DNA from 3 places in the Microbacterium sp. LB12 genome. Region 3 is predicted to be linked to each of the others. Evidence: predicted binding sites of a transcription regulator. Region 3 holds the regulator's gene; each other region holds the start of a gene.
What was found. The regulator HrcA, encoded in region 3, represses chaperone genes, less so after heat shock. The targets are predictions, from matches to a motif close to TTNGCACTCGNNNNNNNCGAGTGCNAA.
Positions count from the first base shown of each region.

Region 1 (5,203 bases), on a different contig from region 3:
CGCCTCGGCGCCCCTGTGGATGCTGCTGCTCCCGTTCGCCGCGGGTGTCGGGATCGCGTGGCAGGCGGCGACCAACGGGCGTCTCGCGCAGCGCGTGCGCTCGCCTCTGGCTGCGACGCTGATGAGCTTCATCGCGGGCACTCTCGTCCTCGCGGTCGCCGCCGGTGCGAGCATGGCGTTCCGGGGCGCACCGGCAGCGCTTCCCACCGAGCCCTGGCTGTACCTCGGCGGATTCCTCGGGGCGTCCTACATCCTGCTCGGCGCGTTCATCGTGGCGCAGACGGGTGTGCTGCTGATGGGGCTGGGGTCGGTACTCGGGCAGCTGGTGACGTCGGTCGTCATCGACCTGATCTGGCCCGCGGCATCCGGCCCGGCACTGTGGCAGGTCATCGGGATGGTGGTCGTCGCGGTCTCATCGGTCGTGGTGGCCGTGCCGTGGCGGCGCCGCCGCTGAGACCTACTTCTTCTTCGTCTTCTTCGTGCCGGCCTTCGGCATGCGGGTCACGAGCTTGCGGGCGTCCACGGCCTTGCGCCGACCGGGCTTCTTGCCCTCGGGCTTGCCGCCCACGTACAGCCAGCCGAGGAGCTCCTCGTTCTTGTCGAGCCCGTGCGCCTTCGCGACGGCCTTGGCGCGCGTGTAATGTCCTGTGCGCCAGATCACGCCCCAACCGGCTTCATCGAGGAGCAGGCTCAGCGTATGGGCGACTCCGGACGCGACAGCCTCCTGCTCCCACCGCGGAACCTTGTCGCTCTTGCGGTAGCTGGCGACGACGGCGATCAGCAGCGGAGCGCGCAGCGGCTTCGACGAGGGCGACGAGTCTCCCTGCGCCTTCGCGATCGCGGCACCCAGCACCTCACGGTCCGCTCCGCGCAGCTCGATCAGCCGCCACGGGCGGAGGGAGGAGTGGTCGGCGACGCGCCCAGCGGCCGCGACCAGCGGGAGCAGCTCATCGCGCGTAGGGGCGGTGTCTTCGACCTTCGACCAGGACTGCCGTGCGCGGACGGCGTCGAGGGCGCTCACGAGGCGTCGGGGGTGAAGTTCAGCGCGATCGAGTTCATGCAGTAGCGGTCGCCGGTGGGCGTGCCGAACCCGTCGGGGAAGACGTGGCCCAGGTGCGAGCCGCAGTTCGCGCAGCGCACCTCGGTGCGCACCATGCCGAGGCTGTCGTCCTCGATGAGCTCGACCGCGTCGGGGCGGATCGACTCGTAGAAGCTCGGCCAGCCGCAGCCGGAGTCGAACTTCGTGCCGCTCTTGAACAGCTCGGCGTTGCACGCTCCGCAGGTGTAGAGGCCGGCGCGCTCCTCATCGAGCAGTTCCCCGGTCCAGGCCCGTTCGGTCGCGGCCTGGCGCAGCACGGCGTACTGCTCTTCGCCGAGCTCGCTGCGCCATTCGTCTTCGGTCTTGTCCACGCTGTACGACATGTGTCCTCCTGAGTCGTCTCCATTCTCTCCCGTGCGGCGCGGTCCGGGGTGCTCCGAGTCAGAATGGACGGATGACGGATGCCGTGCAGGAGCGCTATGCGCGATTCGCCCGCGTCGAGGCACCCGGCCGAAGCGTCCTCTACGCGGAGTGGGCCGCCGGAGTCGCGGACGATGACGAGGTGCGCCGGGTGCTCGCGCGGATCCCGGAGACCCGTAGGCAGCCGCCGCTCGTGTTCGCCGTGACGCGGATGCTCGGCGTCGGACTCGTCGGATACCGCCAGTGGCGGCGCTTCGTGCTGCGGCGGGCGGACGAGGTCGTAGCCGAGTGCACGCGGCGCTCGCTCCAGACGAACGAGCCGCTTCGGCTCGCGGCGCTTCTTCCGGTGCTGTCCGAGATCGACGGCCCGATCGCTCTGCTCGAGGTCGGCGCATCCGCGGGACTCTGCCTCTATCCCGACCGCTACTCCTATCGATTCCTGGATGCGGAGGGCGGGGTGCGCCTGGCGCTGGACCCGGGGGAGGGGCCGTCGAGCGTCGTGCTGGAGAGCCGGGTGACCGGCCGCCTGCCGCGGCTGCGGATGCCGGAGATCGTCTGGCGCGCGGGGATCGACCTGATGCCGCTCGACGCCGCCGACGAGGCCGACCGACGCTGGCTGCGGGGGCTGGTGTGGCCCGGGGAGACGGGGCGTGAGCAGCGCATCGAGGCGGCGCTGGACATCGCGGCATCCGACCCTCCGCTGCTGGTGGCGGGAGACGCGCGGGCCCGCATCGATACGCTCTCCGCAGCCGCGCCGCGCGACGCGACCCTCGTCGTCACGACCCCTGGTGTGCTGGTGCACATCCCGAGAGCGGACCGTCACGCGCTGGTCGAGCGCATCACACGGCTGGACGCGCGCTGGATCACGATCGATCCGCCGTCGTCGCTCGATGTCTGGGAGCCGCCCGTCGATCCCGATGGCTGGCCGGGCTTCGTCGTCGCGCTCGACGGCCGGGTGAGGGCCGCCGCGGATCCGCTGGGGAGCTGGTGGGAGTGGCGCGCGGCTCCGGACTCGGATGCGTCCTAACCTGGACGCATGCTCGGAGACCTCACGGAGCGCGATCGCGCGATCCTCGCGCTGGAGACCGCGTGGCCGCAGCACGGCGGAGCGAAGGAAGAGGTCATCCGCGCGCAGCTCGGAATGAGTGCCGCGCGGTACTACCAGCTCCTCGGGCGGCTGATCGAGTCCGACGCCGCACTCGAGTACGACCCGATGCTGGTGCGCAGACTGCGACGGATCCGCGACTCGCGTGCGCGTCGACGCTCGACGCGCACACCCGGTTTCGTCGGCTGAAAGTGGGCCGACGGGCGGAGTGGCGCCGCGTCTCCCCGTGCCGTGGAACGGATTGCCAGGAACGTGCCGCTAGCATCGAGGGGTGTCCAAGCCCTCCCGCGATCGCTTCGATGACGTTCCCCGTTCCTCCGGACGCGTAGGAGCGCATCGCGCTGAAGCTCCGGGAATGAACGGCTGGATCGTCCTGCTGTGGTCCTTCGTCGCCGCTCTCGTGCTCATCATCGCCGGCATCTTCGGCTCCCTCGTGGTGATGGGGCGCGTCTCGCTCTTCCCGGAGTCGACGCCGAGCGCCACGCCGACGCCCGTGGAGACCGGTGTGGTCGACACGACCTACGCGGTCATGATCCTGAACGGCACGCCCGACGAGGGCCTCGACGCCCAGATGCGCGACCTGCTCATCAACAACGGCTGGGCGGCGGAGAGCGTCAACGCGGGCGACAGCTCCAGCCAGGACTTCGAGAAGACGACGGTCTTCTACGTCAACCCCGAGGACGAGCTCGCGGCGATCGGACTCGCGAACCTCATCGGCGGTGCGGGAGTGCAGCAGAGTGACTACTACGCCGGCGAGACGGCCGACGGTGCGAAGGAGCTCACGGTCGTGATCGGCCTCGATCGCTCCACCTCGGCACCCTCGACGAGCACCGGGACTCCTGCCCCCTGAGTCGACGCGTCGGAGCGTTTCCGACGGCTTGCACTCGAAGGTGTCGAGTGCCAGAATGGCGTTAGCACTCTCTCACTCTGAGTGCTAAACCCAACGTCTACGTCCAGGAGGGACGAAAAAACTCATGGCAAAGATCATTGCTTTCGATGAGGAGGCCCGCCGCGGCCTCGAGCGCGGCCTCAACATCCTCGCCGACGCGGTCAAGGTGACCCTCGGCCCGCGCGGTCGCAACGTCGTCCTCGAGAAGAAGTGGGGCGCGCCCACGATCACGAACGACGGTGTCTCCATCGCCAAGGAGATCGAGCTCGACGACCCGTACGAGAAGATCGGTGCGGAGCTCGTCAAGGAGGTCGCCAAGAAGACCGACGACGTCGCGGGTGACGGCACCACCACCGCCACGGTCCTCGCTCAGGCTCTGGTCCGCGAGGGTCTGCGCAACGTCGCAGCCGGCGCCGACCCGATCTCGCTGAAGCGCGGCATCGAGAAGGCCGTCGCCGCGATCACCGAGGAGCTCCTCGCGAGCGCCAAGGAGATCGACTCGAAGGAGCAGATCGCCGCCACGGCTTCCATCTCCGCTGCTGACCCCGCGATCGGCGAGCTCATCGCCGAGGCGATCGACAAGGTCGGCAAGGAAGGCGTCGTCACCGTCGAGGAGTCGCAGACGTTCGGCACTGAGCTCGAGCTCACCGAGGGCATGCGCTTCGACAAGGGCTACCTGAACCCGTACTTCGTCACGGACCCTGAGCGCCAGGAGGCGGTCTTCGAGGACCCGTACATCCTCATCGCCAACCAGAAGGTCTCCAACATCAAGGACCTCCTGCCCATCGTCGACAAGGTGATCCAGGACGGCAAGGAGCTCGTCATCATCGCCGAGGACGTCGAGGGCGAGGCTCTCGCGACGCTCGTGCTGAACAAGCTCAAGGGCATCTTCAAGTCGGTCGCCGTCAAGGCTCCCGGCTTCGGCGACCGCCGCAAGGCGCAGCTGCAGGACATCGCGATCCTCACCGGTGGTCAGGTCATCACCGAAGAGGTCGGCCTCAAGCTGGAGAACGCCACGCTCGACCTGCTGGGCCGCGCGCGCAAGGTCATCGTCACCAAGGATGAGACCACGATCGTCGAGGGTGCCGGTGAGGCAGACCAGATCGAGGGTCGCGTGACGCAGATCCGTCGCGAGATCGAGAACACCGACAGCGACTACGACCGCGAGAAGCTGCAGGAGCGCCTGGCGAAGCTCGCCGGTGGCGTCGCGGTCATCAAGGCCGGTGCTGCGACCGAGGTCGAGCTCAAGGAGCGCAAGCACCGCATCGAGGACGCCGTCCGCAACGCGAAGGCAGCCGTCGAGGAGGGCATCGTCCCCGGTGGTGGCGTCGCGCTGATCCAGTCGGGCAGCAAGGCTCTCGACGGTCTCTCGCTCTCGGGCGACGAGGCGACCGGTGCGAACATCGTGCGCGTCGCGATCGAGGCTCCGCTCAAGCAGATCGCTCTCAACGCGGGCCTCGAGCCGGGCGTCGTGGCGAACAAGGTCTCCGAGCTCCCCGCGGGCCAGGGCCTCAACGCTGCCACGGGTGAGTACGTCGACCTGTTCGCGGCCGGCATCATCGACCCGGCGAAGGTGACCCGCTCGGCGCTGCAGAACGCAGCCTCGATCGCGGCTCTGTTCCTCACCACCGAGGCGGTCGTGGCCGACAAGCCGGAGAAGGCTGCTGCTCCCGTGGGCGACCCCTCGGGCGGCATGGACTTCTGATCCACTCCGCATGACAGAACGCCCCCGGCTCCGGCCGGGGGCGTT
Region 1 covers NZ_JBBCPF010000013.1:37,587-42,789, reverse strand. Annotated here, with positions in the region: gene WFM69_RS17430 (DMT family transporter) at 1-454, shown strand, start outside; gene WFM69_RS17425 (nitroreductase family protein) at 458-1,021, opposite strand; gene msrB (peptide-methionine (R)-S-oxide reductase MsrB) at 1,018-1,422, opposite strand; gene WFM69_RS17415 (DUF2332 domain-containing protein) at 1,494-2,486, shown strand; gene WFM69_RS17410 (DUF3263 domain-containing protein) at 2,496-2,753, shown strand; gene WFM69_RS17405 (LytR C-terminal domain-containing protein) at 2,920-3,414, shown strand; gene groL (chaperonin GroEL) at 3,539-5,158, shown strand.
Region 1: the regulator HrcA is predicted to act here: its motif matches at 3,476-3,502, upstream of groL (chaperonin GroEL).

Region 2 (5,203 bases), on a different contig from region 3:
CGACGTCGAGCTCCTCGGGGAGACCATGGACGATGCGGCGGGCGAGGCGTTCGACAAGGTCGCCCGACTGCTGTCGCTGCCCTACCCCGGGGGGCCGGAGATCGACCGTGCCGCTCTCGACGGCGATCCGCAGGCGATCCGCTTCCCGCGCGGCCTGTCCCGTGCCTCCGATCTGGCGAAGCACCGCTACGACTTCTCGTTCTCCGGGCTCAAGACGGCTGTCGCCCGCTGGGTCGAGCGCTGCGAGGCCGACGGCATCCCGGTGCCGGTCGCCGATGTCGCCGCGAGCTTCCGCGAGGCCGTCGTGGATGTGCTCGTGACGAAGGCCCTCGCCGCCTGCGCCGATCTCGGTGTGCCGCGCCTACTGCTCGGCGGGGGAGTGATCGCGAACCGCCGGTTGCGCGATGTGGCCCTCGAACGCGCGGAGGCCGCCGGTGTGACAGTGCGCATCCCGCCGTTGTCGCTGTGCACCGACAACGGTGCGATGATCGCGGCTCTGGCCGCCGAGCTGATCTCCTCGGGCCGTCGCCCCTCGGCGCTCGCGTTCGGAGCGGATTCGACTCTCCCGGTCACCGAGATCCAGGTCGCCGAGGCGGTGCCGGCGTGAGCGACGCCTCCGAGACTCCGACTGCCAAGACGCCGCCCTCGCCGGCGGCGCACATCGAGCCGCCCAGCGGTGAGGTCGAGCACCCGGCGGGCAACGCCCGGCTGCCCGGCGCGCGGCGGGACGGCTACTCGAAGCTGCCCACCGGCCCGGTCGGCATCGAGCCGGTCATGGTGAGCGGGCCCGACATCGATGCGCCGGACGACACGGGATGGGAGCCGTCGACCGACCCCACCCCGATCGACGACACGCGCCTGGCGCCGTGGGCGCTGCTCGCCGCGATCGTCGCGCTCGGGGCGTCCTTCTTCGTCGGCTGGGGGATCCCGGTGGCGATCGTCGCGGTGATCGCCTCGATCATGTCGCTGCGTCGGCCCGTCGAGAACCGGGCGATCGCTCGGTGGGCGCTCGTGCTCTCGCTGTGCGCCACGGTGTACAGCCTCGGCTGGCTGGTGTGGGCCGGGATGCAGTTCGAGAGGCTCGGCTGACCTGATGCTGGATGCCGTCGAGCTCGGGGAACTGCGTGCTCTGCAGGCGCGGGCCTATGGGCGCGAGGCGGCACTGTCGCAGGCCGATGCCGTGCGTCTCCGCGACCTCGAGCAACGTCGCGTGGCGCGGGCGCCCGAGATGCCCGAGGAGGGTGCGGTCGAGAAGATCGCCGCCGCCCCGCGGGAGCCGGACCCGCTTGCGAGTGAGGATGACGACGGTGCCCCTGCGGCAGCCGCTGCTGACGAGGCGGACGCTTCGTCCGATGACGCGGACACCGACGGCGATGCGGATGCGCGGCGGTCCGCACCCCCGCTGCGCTCGCTGCTGCGCCGGTACTGGCGGCCGGCCGCGCTCGCCGCGGTTGCCGTGCTCCTGCTGGGAGTGGGCGTGGGCTGGCTCGCGTTCGGACGATCTGCTGCCGCACCGGTCGCGCTGACGGCCGAGCAGCAGGGCTGGCAGGACGACCTCGTCTCCAGCGGGGTCTACGACACAGGATCGGTGAGGGCGCTCGCGGTCGAGGAGGGAGCGGGCATCTGGGTGGCGACGACCGACGGCGGTGCGCGCTCGTGCCTCATCCTCAGCACGGGAGATGTCACCCAGCCGAGTTGCGACCGGCGTGAGACGGTGCTCCACACCGGCCTGTACGGCTCGATCGCGGTCGAGAACGCCGATGAGCAGAGGCGTCAGGTGAGCGTGCAGATGCTGTTCACGGCCGCGGGGGAGCCGGCGGTCGCGGTGAGCAGCTACGACTACGACCCGTCCATCGGCGGCATCACCTACGCGAACGAGCAGGAGTCGAACACGGCCGAGCGTCTGGTCGATGAGGGCTTCGACGCCAACTCGCTCTGGGTCGTCGGATACGACGGCGACGTCCCGGTGTGGACCGGGGTGCAGACCGACTCGCAGAACCAGTGCCTCATCTACGACGGGTCCGCCGCCGATGCACCGGTGATCTGCGCAGACCCCGAGACCATGCAGGATCAGTCGACGTCGCGGCTGGTCCTCAACGTGGTCGACAGCGAGACGGGCGCAGCGACCCATCTCGAGCTGCTCACCAACCGCGGGCCGGCATACCTGGTGATCACGCGGGATGCCGGCGTCATCGGCGCCGCGGACGACTGACCTCGCTCAGCGTCCGACCTCAGGGCCGAGTTCGTTCAGACCGCGGCGGGGACGCGATCGGCGAGGATCGCCCGGCGCTGGTCGCCGATGCGCGCCAGGATCAGGGTGGCCTCCTGGTCGCCGCGCAGCACGAGCTTCGTGCGGAAGGCGGCGGGGTCGACGTCGACCCCGCGCTTCTTGATCTCCAGGCGACCGATCCCGTGCGCCTTCAGTGCGGCGCTGATGGCCTTGGGGTTCGCCGGCAGGGTCTCGCGCACACGGAACGACTGCACGAACGGGCTCGTCACGGCGGCGTCCGAGGTGAGATAGGCGATGTGCCCGTCGAGCATGCCGGCGTCGAGGCTCCGGGCGACATCGCCGATCAGGCGGGCGCGGATGACGGCCCCGTCGGGCTCATGCAGGAATGCCCCGAGCTCGCGCACCGGCTCGTCAGTCGCGTCGGCGGGCGCGGTGAGCTCGTGGGACCGTTCGTCGCGGATCACCAGCGCGGAGCGGCGCACGCCGTCGCGGGCGAGCGCGCCGGTCCAGACGACGAGCTCGACGACGCTGCCGTCGGCGCTCACCCACTGCGTCTCGGCGTCGGTGGGGAGCGCATCGCGATCGTGGGCCGGGCCGAGCTTGATGCCGGTCGGCGTGCGCGAGGCGACGTCGAACGCCCAATCCAGCGACGGCGAGTAGTCGTCGGCGGAGACGCGCCTGGTCTCGCTGTGCCCCGAGGTGCGTCGGGCCGGGTCCATCCAGATCGCCTGCGACCCGGTGCCCGCCACCGTGGCGTAAGCCTCTTCGGCGGTGTCGTGACGCACGACGGCGCTGTCGCCGAACGGCGCCAGGTTGTAGGCGGCGATCGCGGCGGTGACCTCGTCGGCATCGACGGCCATCACGTCGAGTCCGGCGCCGGCGAAGGCGAGCGCGTCGCCGCCGATGCCGCAGCCGAGGTCGGCGACGTGGGTGAGGCCCGCGCGCCGGATGCGCTGCGCGTGCCGGGCAGCGACGCCGAGCCTGGTCGCCTGTTCCAGCCCCGCGCGGGTGAAGAGCATGCGGGCGGCGAACGTCCCGAACTTCGCGGCGGCCTTGGCGCGCAGGTGGGCCTGACCGACCACCGCCGAGACCAGCTCGGGGGCGTGCCCGGCGGCACGGAGGCGCGAGACCGCCTGGGCGACGTCGGAGGTCGAGACGATCGGCCCGAGCGCGTCCAGGAGTTCCAGGCCGGCAGGGGTCAGCAGGGCACGCAGCTCGGACATCTCCACGTCCTCAGCCTATTCCCGACTGTGACGTGAACCACCGTGCCGCTGGCACTCGCATTGCATGAGTGCCAGCCGACCGCCTACACTGGGATTAGCACTCTCGGGTTGAGAGTGCGAACAAGTCTTTCGTGTCAGCGTCAAGAAAGAAGAGGTAGACCGTGTCGGTTTCCATCAAGCCGCTCGAGGACCGCATCGTCATCAAGCAGGTCGAGGCCGAGCAGACCACCGCGAGTGGCCTGGTCATCCCCGACACCGCCAAGGAGAAGCCCCAGGAGGGCGAGGTCGTGGCGGTCGGCCCCGGCCGCATCGACGACAACGGCAACCGTGTTCCGCTCGACGTCGCCGTCGGCGACCGCGTGCTCTACAGCAAGTATGGCGGCACCGAGGTGAAGTTCGGCGCAGACGAGTTCCTCGTCCTGTCGGCTCGCGACGTCCTCGCGGTCGTCGTCCGCTGACCAGCTGAACCCGGTTCCCGTGCCTCGCTGAGGCGCGCACCAGTGGTCCTCGAAGGAGGCCCGGATGCTCATGGCATCCGGGCCTCCTTCTGCGTTCCGGTCAGGTCGCGATCGTTTCCTGCCAAAGTCGGCGGGCGCCACTCCTGGGCGGGAACCTCGTACGCACGTCGGGCATAGGGTTGTGCGGTGCCCTCCCCGTCGACCCGCGCCGTGCAGACCGCCGGTGTCGCCTACGCCGGGGCGGCGTACCTGCTGTGGGGAGTGCTTCCCCTCTACTTCCTCCTCCTGGCGCCGACCGGCCCGTGGGAGGTGGTGGCGTGGCGGGTGCTGCTGTCGTTCGTGTTCTGTCTGCTGCTGCTCACGGTCACGCACGGCTGGGCGGCGTTCCGCGCGATCGTGCGGCAGCCGAAGCTGCTGGGCTGGACAGCTCTCGCCGGTCTGCTGATCTACGTCAACTGGCAGGTGTTCGTGATCGGCACCCTCGGCGGCAATGTCGTCGAGACGAGCCTGGGCTACTTCATCAACCCGATCACGACGGTCCTGCTGGGCGTGTTCGTGCTGAAGGAGCGCATCCGTCGCCTGCAGTGGGCGGCCGTCGCGATCGCGGCGATCGCGGTCGTGGTGATCGTCGTCGCGTACGGCGAGTTCCCGTGGATCGCGTTGTCGCTCACTGCGTCGTTCGGGGTGTACGGGCTCATCAAGAAGAAGATCGGTCCCGCGGTCGACGCCGTGAGCGGGCTGACGCTCGAGTCGTTCTGGCTCATCCCGATCGCCGTCGTGCAGCTCGTCGTGGTCGCGCAGACGAGCGGGATCACGCTGGGCACGAGCGGCTGGACGCATGCCCTCGTCCTCGCGTTCGCCGGCGTCGCCACGGCTGTGCCGCTGCTGCTCTTCGCCGCGGGGACCCGACGGATCAACCTCACGGTGATCGGCATGATCCAGTTCATCACCCCGGTCATGCAGTTCCTGATCGGCGTCGCGGTGCTGCACGAGCCGATGCCGGCCGCACGCTGGGCAGGGTTCGTCATCGTGTGGATCGCTATCGGCGTCTTCCTCGTCGACCTGCTGCTCGCCGCGCGCCGGGGACGCCGGATCCCGCGGGTCGCACCGGCCTGACCCCGAGGCTCACACCGCGGGAAACCCGGTGTCGGATCGTTAACGCACCGAGATACTTGCTCCCCCTGCGCGAGGGCCCCACGTCCTAGTGTTAGAGCACCCGATTGTGGTCACAATCCACGTTCAGTTACGCAAGGGAGCATTATGAACGCATTGAAGGGTTCGCGCACCGCGAA
Region 2 covers NZ_JBBCPF010000005.1:83,894-89,096, forward strand. Annotated here, with positions in the region: gene tsaD (tRNA (adenosine(37)-N6)-threonylcarbamoyltransferase complex transferase subunit TsaD) at 1-607, shown strand, start outside; gene WFM69_RS10645 (hypothetical protein) at 604-1,089, shown strand; gene WFM69_RS10650 (hypothetical protein) at 1,094-2,212, shown strand; gene WFM69_RS10655 (THUMP-like domain-containing protein) at 2,248-3,453, opposite strand; gene groES (co-chaperone GroES) at 3,615-3,911, shown strand; gene rarD (EamA family transporter RarD) at 4,098-5,027, shown strand; gene WFM69_RS10670 (ABC transporter substrate-binding protein) at 5,172-5,203, shown strand, end outside.
Region 2: the regulator HrcA is predicted to act here: its motif matches at 3,502-3,528, upstream of groES (co-chaperone GroES).

Region 3 (5,203 bases):
ACTCGTCGGTGTTGCTGCCGATCAGGAGCGGGGTGTCGATGCCGCCCAGCACCTCGTGCGGTGAACGCGGCAGGCTGTCCTCGTCGATCGCGAACTGGAAGCCCGGTGCTCCGCCGAGCGGCGAAGAACCCGCCGACTGCGCCTTGCGCGCCTCGAGCAGTTGGGCGGGGCTGAGCGCGGCGAACCCCTCCCGATCGGCGGTCACGCGCAGCAGCTTCGCCAGCTGCGCGGTCACGCGCCCGGCCTTCTTCGCGGTTTGCGCCTGCAGGGGACCCGATTCGATGATCGCCCGCGCGATGAGCGCGCGAGAGTCGTCACGCGTGATGAGCCCGGCGACGATCGCTCCGCCCGCCGACTCGCCCATGGCGGTGATGCGCGCGGGGTCGCCGCCGAAGGCTTCGATCTCGCGGTGCACCCATTCCAACGCCGCGGCGGCGTCGCGCAGGCCGAGGTTGCGGGGCACGCCGTCCAGCACGGAGAAGCCCTCGGAGCCTAGGCGGTAGTTGATCGACACGAAGACGATCCCCGCCTTCGCGAACACGGTGCCGTCGTACAGCGGCAGTGCCGCTGTACCGCGTTCCAGCGCGCCGCCGTGGATCCACAGCAGCACGGGGGCCCCGGATGTCGCGGTCGGAGCCCACACGTTCGCGGTGAGGATGTCGTCGCCGTCGATGTGCACCGATCCCAGCAGCTCGCCGATCGCGCCCGCATAGGGCACCTGGGGCGGTGTGGGACCGAAGCTCGTCGCCTCACGCGTCCCCTCCCAGGCCGCCGCGGGCTGCGGTGCGCGGAACCGGTTCTCGCCGAACGGGGCGGCCGCGTACGGGATGCCGAGGAAGCGGACGACCCCCTCGGCTTCGGAGCCACGGACGACGCCGCGGGACAGGGTCGCATGGGGTGCGGAGGTCATGAGCGTCATCCTAGGTCGCGCCGATCGCGGTACGGAGATTCCCGAGCGACACGGGGTAGGATTGGCACTCTGAACGTCCGAGTGCCAACGGAAGGGAAGGGCGATGGTCACAGAGCGAGGACTCCAGGTTCTCCGCGCGATCGTGCAGGACTACGTCGAGACCCACGAACCCGTCGGCAGCCGCTCCATCGTCGACCGGCACTCCTTCGGCGTCTCCGCGGCGACGATCCGCAACGACATGGCGCTGCTCGAGGACGAAGAGCTCATCACGGCACCGCACACCTCGTCTGGCCGCGTGCCCACCGACAAGGGCTACCGGGTGTTCGTCAACCATCTGGCGCAGTTGCGACCGCTCTCCTCGGCGCAGCGTTCGGCGATCGAATCGTTCCTCGGCGAGCCCGCCGACCTCGACGACCTGATGGTCCGCACGGTGCGGGTGCTGACGCAGTTGACGGGCCAGGTCGCGCTCGCGCAGTATCCGTCCTTCGCGCGTGCGCACGTCACCCACGTCGAACTGGTCGCGCTCGCGCCGAACCGACTCTTGATCGTGCTGGTGACCGACGCCGGCGGCGTATCGCAGCGCATGGCCGTGCTGCCCGACATGATCGACGAGACGGGGCTGGCCGCGCTGCGCGCGCGGTTGGCAGCGCTGATCACGGGGCAGGCGATCAGCGAGGCGTCCGACCGTCTCCAGACGCTGCTCGCCGCCGAGGAGTCTCCGCAGGACCGCGTGCTGCGTACCCTCGCTGGCGTCGTGATCGACGAGTTGAGCGGTTTCCGTCAGGAGCGTCTCGTGATGGCGGGGGCGGCGACGCTCGCCCGCCGTGAACAGGACTTCCGCGGCAGCATCCACCCGCTGCTCGAGGCGATCGAGGAGCAGGTCACGCTGCTGCGGCTGATGAGCGAGATGGTCACCGACGAGCATGGTCTCGCGGCCAGCATCGGCACCGAGAACGCGCCGTTCGGGCTCGGTGAGGCATCGATCGTCGCCAGCAACTACGCCGCGCCCAGCGGCACGGCCCGTGTCGGCGTGATGGGGCCGACGCGCATGGACTATCCGAGCAACCTTGCTGCGGCACGGGCGGTCGCCCGCTACCTGTCGCGGATGCTCGACGAAGACGAGGCCGGCCGCTGACGCGGTCGCCACGAGAAGACACACGCAGAAGGGCGATTGTGGCGGACCACTATGAGGTTCTCGGGGTGTCCCGGGACGCTTCCACCGATGAGATCAAGAAGGCGTACCGACGTCTCGCGCGACAGCTGCACCCGGATGTGAATCCCGGTGAGGACGCGGCGGAGCGCTTCAAGCTCGTCACGCACGCCTACGACGTGCTCAGCGACGACGAGTCCCGCCGGCGCTACGACATGGGCGGCGGTGACGGCGCGGCGGGGAACTTCGGCGGATTCGGCGGTTTCGGCGACATCTTCGAGACGTTCTTCGGTGCCTCGCAGGGCGGCGGTCGCGGTGCGCGTCCGCGGTCGCGCCGTGAACGCGGTCAGGACGCCCTCGTCCGCGTGACGCTCGACCTGGGCGACGTCGTGTTCGGTGCGCACCGGGACATCGACGTCGACACCGCGGTGCTCTGCGAGACGTGTCAGGGCTCCTGCTGCCAGGACGGCACATCCCCGGTCACGTGCGACATCTGCGGTGGCTCCGGCCATGTGCAGCGTCAGGTGCGCAGCCTGCTCGGCAACGTCGTCACCTCCCAGCCCTGCGGCACCTGCGAGGGGTACGGCACGACGATCCCGTACCCGTGCGGCACGTGCGGCGGACAGGGGCGCGTCCGTTCGCGTCGTACCGTGTCGCTCGACATCCCCGCGGGCGTCGAGACCGGGCTGCGCCTGCAGCTTCCGGGCTCGGGCGAGGTCGGCAAGGCGGGCGGCCCCAACGGCGACCTGTACGTCGAGGTCACCGTCAACGCGCACGCGGCGTTCAGCCGTGAGGGCGACGACCTGCTCGCGACGCTCGAGGTGTCCATGACCGACGCGATCCTCGGCACCGAGACGAAGATCCAGGGGCTGGACGGCGAGGTCGATCTGGAGATCCGGCCCGGCGTGCAGTCGGGTGATGTGCTGACCATCAAGGGCCGAGGGATCACCCCGCTCCGCGGCAGCCAGCGCGGCGATCTGCGGGTCGGCGTGCAGGTGCTGACCCCGACCCGCCTGGACTCGGCGCAGCGTGCGCTGATCGAGGACTTCGCGAAGAAGACCAAGTCGCCGGAGCCGCAGCTGGCGCAGTTCCAGCAGGGACTCTTCTCGAAGCTCCGCGACCGCTTCCGCAGCCACTGATCATGGCCCTGCACTTCCTGGTCGAGTCGTCGACGGATGCCGGAGTCGGCGACCTCGTGTCGTTGACGGGCGCCGAGGCGAAGCACGCCGCCGTCGTGCGCCGTCTCCGCGTCGGCGAGGCCGTCACGGTCGGCGAGGGGGCCGGGGTGTGGTTGTCCGGCATCGCGGAGGAGGTGTCGCCCGTGCGCGTCGATGTGCGCATCTCGGAGCGTGTCGAGCACGAGTCGCCGACGCCGCGGATCGTCCTGGTCCAGGCGCTCGCGAAGGGCGATCGCGACGAGCTCGCGGTGCAGGCCGCCTGCGAGCTCGGCGTCGACGAGATCGTGCCGTGGCAGGCGAGCCGCAGCGTGTCGCGCTGGGAGGGGCCGAAGGCCGCGAAGGGACGGGAGCGCTGGGCGACCATCGTGCGTGAGGCCGCCAAGCAGGCCCACCGTGCGTGGCTGCCCGATGTGTCGTCGGTCGTGACGACCGCGCAGCTCGCCGAGCGCGCGACCGCCCAGCGGGTGCTGCTGCTCGATCCCACCGCATCCACGCGCCTGTCCGCGATCGAACCCGATGGGCGCGACCTGGTGCTCGTGGTCGGACCCGAGGGCGGCATCTCCGACCAGGAGCTCGACCGTCTCACCGCCGCCGGAGCGGAACGCGTGCTCCTGGGCGAGACCGTGCTGCGCACGTCGACCGCGGGCCCGGCGGCGATCGCGGTGCTGTCCGTGGCGCTCGGGAGATGGTGACGGCGAACGTCTGCCGACGGCACGCAAGGGCTGTGCGGACCCGGTGGTCAGTAGACTTGACCGCATGACGGAACCCTCGATCTTCACCCGCATTCTGAACGGGGAGATCCCTGCCGAGATCCTCGGCGAGACGGATCGCGTCTTCGCGCTGCGCGACATCGCTCCGCAGGCGCCCGTGCATCTGCTCGTCGTCCCGAAGTCCGCGGAGTACCGCGATGTCGTCGAGCTCGCTGCCGGTGACCCCTCGCTGCTCGCCGAGATGGTGGCCTTCGCCCGGGAACTGGCGGCGATGCACACCGACGACGGAGACTTCCGCCTCGTCTTCAACACCGGCACGCAAGCCGGGCAGACCGTTTTCCACGTCCACGCCCACGTGCTGGCCGGTGGATTGACCGAGAAGAGCGTCGGTGCCTGAGAATCACGAACCGCAGGAGCGCAGCCTCGGAGCCCGGACGCCCGAGGCCGTCGAGAAGATATACGCGGACGGCGTCGCGATGGTGCAGCTGCTCGGACCGCAGGATCGCCTGCTCCGGATGCTCGAGAAGGAGCACCGTGACGTCCAGGTGCTCGTGCGCGGGAACGAGATCACGCTCAGCGGCGATGCGGAGTCCGTCGAGAAGGCGAAGGCTCTGGTCCACGAACTGCTCGAGATGACGAGGGCAGGACACGACCTGGCACCCAGCGACGTGTCGAGCTCGGCGCGCATGCTGCGGCAAGACGGAGGACCGCGACCCAGCGAGGTGCTCGGCGAGGCGATCCTGACCACGCGCGGCAAGGTGATCCGTCCGAAGACACTCGGACAGAAGGAGTACGTCGACGCGATCGAGGAGAACACGATCGTGTTCGGCATCGGTCCGGCCGGGACGGGCAAGACCTACCTCGCGATGGCGAAGGCCGTGCAGGCCCTGCAGCGCAAGGAGGTCACCCGGATCATCCTGACCCGTCCGGCCGTCGAAGCGGGGGAGCGGCTCGGGTTCCTCCCCGGCACCCTCACCGACAAGATCGATCCGTACCTGCGCCCGCTGTACGACGCGCTCAACGAGATGATGGACCCCGAGATCGTCCCGCGCCTCATGGCGACCGGAACCATCGAGGTGGCCCCGCTCGCCTACATGCGCGGACGCACCCTGAACGATTCGTTCGTCGTGCTCGACGAGGCGCAGAACACCACGCCCGAGCAGATGAAGATGTTCCTCACGCGCCTCGGGTTCGGCACCAGGATGGTCGTCACCGGCGACATCACGCAGGTCGATCTCCCGCAGGGCTCGTCCGG
Region 3 covers NZ_JBBCPF010000006.1:164,259-169,461, reverse strand. Annotated here, with positions in the region: gene WFM69_RS12405 (carboxylesterase/lipase family protein) at 1-910, opposite strand, end outside; gene hrcA (heat-inducible transcriptional repressor HrcA) at 1,014-2,045, shown strand; gene dnaJ (molecular chaperone DnaJ) at 2,084-3,199, shown strand; gene WFM69_RS12390 (16S rRNA (uracil(1498)-N(3))-methyltransferase) at 3,202-3,930, shown strand; gene WFM69_RS12385 (HIT domain-containing protein) at 3,995-4,345, shown strand; gene WFM69_RS12380 (PhoH family protein) at 4,425-5,203, shown strand, end outside.